DNA from 3 places in the Pseudoalteromonas sp. S2721 genome. Region 3 is predicted to be linked to each of the others. Evidence: predicted binding sites of a transcription regulator. Region 3 holds the regulator's gene; each other region holds the start of a gene.
The links. Region 3 encodes sigma-54, which starts transcription at its own class of promoters, with help from an activator protein. Its sites were predicted from a motif close to GTTGGCACGNNNNTNGNNT; they were not measured.
Positions count from the first base shown of each region.

Region 1: the regulator sigma-54 is predicted to act here: its motif matches at 1,133-1,151, upstream of glnA (glutamate--ammonia ligase).
Region 2: the regulator sigma-54 is predicted to act here: its motif matches at 865-883, upstream of dps (DNA starvation/stationary phase protection protein Dps).

Region 1 is NZ_PNCZ01000024.1:67,410-69,690, forward strand. Features, by position in the region: gene typA (translational GTPase TypA) at 1-699, opposite strand, end outside; gene glnA (glutamate--ammonia ligase) at 1,207-2,281, shown strand, end outside.
Region 2 is NZ_PNCZ01000061.1:28,690-30,970, reverse strand. Features, by position in the region: gene CWC02_RS18155 (CC0125/CC1285 family lipoprotein) at 1-137, shown strand, start outside; gene CWC02_RS18150 (CBS domain-containing protein) at 304-723, shown strand; gene dps (DNA starvation/stationary phase protection protein Dps) at 951-1,469, shown strand; gene corA (magnesium/cobalt transporter CorA) at 1,530-2,281, opposite strand, start outside.
Region 3 is NZ_PNCZ01000008.1:67,510-69,790, reverse strand. Features, by position in the region: gene hpf (ribosome hibernation promoting factor) at 1-279, opposite strand, end outside; gene CWC02_RS03610 (RNA polymerase factor sigma-54) at 306-1,802, opposite strand; gene lptB (LPS export ABC transporter ATP-binding protein) at 1,909-2,281, opposite strand, start outside.

The DNA.
Region 1 (2,281 bases), on a different contig from region 3:
ACGAACAGTACCACGCTTGATACGACCTACACCGATAACACCGATGTATGAGTTGTAGTCAAGCTGAGAAATTTGCATTTGGAAAGCACCTTCAGGATCTGCATCCGGTGGAGATACTTCGTCAACGATCATCTGGAACATTGGTTCCATGTTATCTGATGGCTCGTCTAAATCCATTGTTGCCCAGCCGTTGATAGCTGATGCATAGATTACTTTAAAGTCTAACTGTTCGTCAGTTGCACCTAGGTTATCGAATAAATCGAAAACTTGGTCCATAACCCAGTCAGGACGTGCACCAGGTTTGTCGATTTTGTTGATAACAACAATCGGCGTTAAACCTTGTGCGAATGCTTTTTGCGTTACGAAACGCGTTTGCGGCATTGGACCTTCTTGAGCATCAACAAGTAGTAATACTGAGTCAGCCATCGAAAGTACGCGTTCTACTTCACCACCGAAGTCGGCGTGTCCTGGGGTGTCTACGATATTGATATGGTAGTCGTTCCAAGAGATAGCTGTGTTCTTAGCTAAAATGGTAATACCACGTTCTTTCTCAATGTCGTTTGAGTCCATTACGCGCTCTTCGTTACCGCCGCGCGTTTCTAATGTGCCTGATTGCTCAAGCAGTTTATCAACCAAAGTTGTTTTACCGTGGTCAACGTGGGCGATAATCGCTATATTTCTTAACTTTTCGATGCTCATATTTTTTCTCAGAGAAATTGAATCTCATTGATCCTGCAAGATCTACGCAGTCACCTGCGTTTTCACCAGATGTCCCAGCATAGGATTTAAAAGGGCGCATATTATCCCTTAATAATGGCATGGATGAAAGTTTATCCAATATAAATTTATAAACTTTCTTCAAGCTTTTTATAAGTATCTGTTTTATAAATGACAAATTTATGAAAATTAAAGTGAATCTGAGCTCAAAACTGGCGAAATTTTAGTTTTTGAACCATATTTTGGCACTAAATCGTGTTCATAACCGAAAAATTGGCACGCTCAATAATTGTGCAAAACAAGGTCGCACTTTTTACGCACCAGAATGATCTTTTTACGCACCAACTTAGTGCAATAAAAGTTAACAAAACGAAGCCCTGTTCACTTTTTACAAGCCTAAACAAGGTGTTAAAAACATGGCACGAAACCAGCTTATATAAGCGAAAAGCAATAATGCAGCAAAAATAAAACCCAACAATTGGAGGACACATGTCACAATCGGTTTTAGATTTTATCAAAGAAAATGACGTTAAGTTCATTGATTTACGCTTTACTGATACCAAAGGTAAAGAACAGCATGTTTCTATTCCTCATCATCAAATTGATGAAGATTTCTTCGAAGACGGCAAAATGTTTGACGGTTCTTCAATTGCTGGCTGGAAAGGTATCAACGAATCAGACATGGTACTTATGCCTGTTCCTGAGTCTGCGAAAATGGACCCGTTTTCTGAAGAAGCTACACTAATCGTACGTTGTGACGTAGTTGAGCCTTCAACACTTCAAGGTTACGAGCGTGATCCACGTTCTGTTGCAAAACGCGCTGAAGAGTACATGCGCTCTACTGGTATTGCTGACACTGTATTATTCGGTCCAGAGCCAGAATTCTTCCTTTTTGATGACGTTAAATACAAATCAGACATGTCTGGTTCTATGTACAAAATCGATTCTGTAGAAGCTGCTTGGAACTCAGATAAAGATTACGAAGGTGGCAACATGGGTCACCGTCCAGGTGTTAAAGGCGGTTACTTCCCGTGTTCACCTGTTGATTCATCACATGACTGGCGTTCAGCAACTTGTTTAGTTCTTGAAGAACTAGGTCAAGTAGTAGAAGCTCACCACCACGAAGTAGCAACTGCAGGTCAAAATGAGATCGCAACTCGCTTCAATACAATGGTATTAAAAGCTGACGAAATCCAAGAGATGAAATATGTTATCCATAACATGGCTCACTTATACGGAAAAACAGCGACATTCATGCCTAAACCAATCGTAGGTGATAACGGTTCTGGTATGCACTGTCACCAATCTCTAGGTAAAGATGGCGTAAACATCTTCGCGGGTGACAAATACGCAGGTCTTTCTGAAGAAGCACTTTACTACATCGGTGGTATCATCAAGCACGCTAAAGCAATCAACGCATTCGCTAACGCGTCAACGAACTCATACAAGCGTTTAGTACCAGGCTTCGAAGCTCCTGTAATGCTTGCATACTCTGCACGTAACCGTTCTGCTTCAATCCGAATCCCAGTGGTACCGTCTGCAAAAGCACGTCGTATCGAAGTAC
Region 2 (2,281 bases), on a different contig from region 3:
CGCCAGCACTGCATGAGTCAACGTTATTAGAGCGCACAATAGTCGTACAATTAACAATCATTTTAGGAAAAGGCATAAAACCAAGTGAAAAAGCGCATGATGCTTATACGCTAATTGAACAAGCTAATAATTCATAAAATTAATATTTAAAGGTAAAAATTATCCTCATTACATCTTTTTACCTACTGCTGAACTGCATAAGTAATTACACCGTTAATCACTAATACTTTGATCTCACTTAAGTGAAATTAACTAGATAAGCGCTAAACTTACCACAACTTGATTAATTGTAAGGATGTAGCCATGACACACCTAGTTAGTGATTTAATGACGCCAGACCCATTTGCTATTAGCGCGCAAAATACCCTGCATGATGCTCATAATCTAATGAAAGAGAAAAATGTTCGTCATATCCCTGTGATCAATGAGCATGGTGGTTTGGTTGGCATGTTAACGCAAAAAATCATGATTGCTCAGGTAATGAATATCATGGCTAATTACAGTGCCAGCGCCCTCGAACGCAAGGAAAAGCAAACTAAAGTGGTTGATATTATGGCTACCGATTTTACCAGTATCTCGCCAGAGCAACCGCTACACGAAGTTGCTAAGTTTTTTGTTGAAAACCGTCATGGCTGCATGCCTGTGGTTGATAAAGATAACAACCTAGTGGGCATTCTAACCTCATCTGATTTTGTTCGTTTAGCGGCGGCTTTACTTTCTTAAGTCGTAACTTTGTATCTGCACACTGAATTTTTTACAGAAGGTGTGCAGAGTTTTCATACTTCTTCTTAGCTAGTATCACCCTCCCTCAAGACTTAAATAAAATTAATCTATTAAATTCATAACCTTATAATTTAAAAATTATTAGGCACAACGCTTGCTTCTGTGTAATTACACATGCTTTTTAGATTAAAAGCGAAAGGAAATTTACAGATAATCTCGGAGGAGTAATGAGTAATTCATCATCAAAAATCGCAGAATTTACAGCACCGGGTGTTAAAGACCAAGCTGCAGCGGACACGATTGCTATTCTAGACCAACGCATGGTCGCTTTAATCGATTTACACCTCACTTTAAAACACATTCATTGGAATGTTGTTGGTCCTAATTTTATTGGTGTACACGAAATGTTAGACCCACAAGTAAGCGCAGTGCAAGAGATGACTGACACGATTGCAGAGCGTATTGCAACCATGGGCGGTGTACCTGTTGGCACACCTCAATCAATTGTAGAACGCCGTACTTGGCAAGATTATTCAATTGGTAAAGGCTTAGTTACTGACCACCTAACAGCGCTTGATAAAGTGTATAACGGTGTTAATAAAGATCACCGTGCTGCTATCGAAAAGCTTGGTGAGCTAGACCCAGTTTCTGAAGATATGATCACCGGCCAACTGGCTGATTTAGAACAATTCCAATGGTTTGTTCGTGCGCATATTGAATCGTCTACCGGCGAATTGAAAGGTTAAACCCCCTAGGTCTATCCGAAGACCCCTTGCCCAGCATTTGCTGGGCTTTTTTATGCTTTGTTACAACCAACCTTTATGTTTAAAGAACAAGTAAGGTGCAAAGCCAGACAGCAACATAATGCCAATTGCAAACGGGTAACCCCATGCCCATTGCAGTTCAGGCATACTGTTAAAATTCATCCCATAGATACTGGCGACAACGGTTGGAGGTAAAAACACCACTGAGGCAATAGAGAAGGTTTTGATAATTTGGTTTTGTTCGATGTTAATAAAACCCTGAGTCGAGTCCATTAAGAAATTCACCTTATCAAACAAAAATGTACAGTGAGACATAAGGGTATCAATATCGAGTACAATTTCACGTAGTGATTCGCGGTCTTCTGTCGGCGCTCCTAGGTGGCGCAGTAAAAACGAAATATTCCGGCGCGTATCCATCAAACATAAACGCACCTTACCGTTATTATCTTCAAGGCGAGAAATTCGGCTAACGGCTTCTTCTAAGTCAGAGTCATCCTCTTCAAGTACATAGGCACTGAGTTTTTCTAACTGATGATGCATGTCTTCAAGCATATCAGCGTGGTTTTCGACTTTTTGGTCAAATAAAGTCACCAAAAGTTGCTTTGGATTATCACACGCCACTTGCCCTTTCCGAGCACGTAGTCGTAATAGACGAAAATCGGCTAGTTCATCATCGCGGATTGTCAGCAAACAGTTGTCTTGTAACAAACAAGCTACGGTTACCGTGTTAAAGCGCCCTTCGTTTGGTGACATGAAAAGCGCATGCACATGCAAGCCTTCATGGTCGATAAAGC
Region 3 (2,281 bases):
AGCTAATTTCTCTTTATGCTTAATGACTTGGCGATCAAGTTTATCGATCAATGAGTCAATTGCTGCGTACATATCTTGATGTTCTGTAGAAGCGAACAGCTCGCCTCCGTTTACATGTAAAGTTGCTTCTGCTTTTTGGCTTAATTTTTCTACATCTAAAATGACATGAACATTATTAATATGATCAAAATGCCTTTCTAGTTTTGCGAACTTAGTGTTTACATAGTCTCTTAATGAATCAGTGACTTCTACGTGACGACCAGTTAAATTTAGTTGCATAAGCATTTTCCTTCTATGTAAAACGTCTAAATCAGACTTTTACGCTGATTAGACGGAGGTATTGCTAGAGACTCACGATATTTTGCAATTGTACGTCTAGCTACTTTAATTCCTTGCTCAGCCAATATATCTGCAATTTTGCTATCACTCAATGGTTTAACCGAGTTTTCTGCAGCAACTAACTTCTTGATTAAAGCGCGAATTGCTGTAGAAGAACACTCACCACCATTTTCGGTGCTGACATGGCTTGAGAAGAAATATTTCAACTCAAAAATTCCCCTTGGGGTATGCATATATTTTTGTGTTGTAACCCGAGAAATCGTCGATTCATGCATTTCGACCATTTCAGCGACATCGTTTAGCACCATTGGCTTCATTGCTTCTGGGCCATGTTCAAAGAAAGCTTGCTGTTGTTGCACGATACAGTTGGTCACTTTTAGTAAAGTATCGTTACGGCTTTCTAAGCTCTTAATAAACCACTTTGCTTCTTGTAAGTGAGAACGAATAAATTGGCTGTCGCTACTTGATTTAACAGAGCGAGACATCGCTGCATATTGGCTATTCACTCTAATTTTTGGCATACAATCTGGGTTTAACTCGACTACCCAGCGGCCTTTCACTTTTTTCACTGATACATCGGGTATGACGTACTCAGATTCTTCGCGTACTATGCTATCCGCAGGCTTAGGATTTAAGCTGTGAATGAGCGTCATCACTTCTTTAAGCTCGTTTTCTTTAAGCTTAGTCTTTTTCATTAAAGTGCGATAGTCGCGACTTGCTAATAATTCGATATGCTCAGATAAAACCATTTTAGTTTCAGCTAAATATGGCGTATTGGCATCGAATTGACGAAGTTGTATACACAGGCACTCTTGTAAACTTCGCGCGCCGATACCAACTGGATCGAATAACTGTATTCTTTTTAAGACAGCTTCAACTTCATCGAGTTCGATTTCTTCTTCATCATTATTTTGATTAAAGCTTTCGACAATATCTTCGCAGCTAACCGTTAAAATACCTGAGTCATCGATAGCTTCAACGATGGCAACGGCAATCGCTTCATCGGTAGGACTAAATGGTGTGAGCTGTAGTTGCCACATTAAATATTCTTGCAGTGTTTCTGTTGAAGCACCTTGGTAAATAGACTCGTCTTCAGGCATTGGCCCAGACGATGTTGATGGGGCGGCACTCATGTACTCATCCCACGTAACATCCATAGCTAAGTCATCGCTAACCGTATCCTTACTCAGAGCATCACTGCTTTCTTGCTCGAATTCGCTAGGTGCTTCGTCGGCAGACGCGCTGACTTGTACATCGTCAGACTCCGCTTTTTGCTCATTCTTACCGATGCTTTCTTCGTTGTAATCCGCTTCTTCCACTTCAAGCAGAGGATTACTATCAAGCGCTTCTTGAATTTCTTGCTGGAGATCCAATGTACTGAGCTGCAACAAGCGAATGGCTTGTTGCAGTTGTGGAGTCATTGTAAGTTGCTGGCCCATGCGCAGCTGTAATGATTGCCTCATGTATCCCTAACAATCCTTTTTAAGTTATCGGTAACGGTGAAGACACTGTTATCGATTTTTTGTCATTGTATAAGTCTAGCAGATGCTCTAGTCGGTGGCGTAATGGTTACAGCCTGAATTGCTCGCCTAGATAAACATCACGTACAGTTTGGTCAGCTAATACGTGCTCAGGTGTCCCTGATGCAATTAGCTCCCCATGAGAAACAATGTAGGCTTTTTCACAAACATCAAGGGTTTCTCGAACATTATGGTCAGTAATAAGTACACCAATACCACGATTTTTTAGGTGCTCAATAATTTTCTTTATATCTAACACCGAAATAGGATCAACACCAGCAAAAGGCTCATCTAAAAGGATAAATTTAGGATTAGCGGCTAATGCACGTGCAATTTCAACGCGGCGTCGTTCACCACCTGACAGTGCCATACCTTGGCTATCGCGAATATGTTGAATGCTAAATTCATCTAATAAGTTGTTA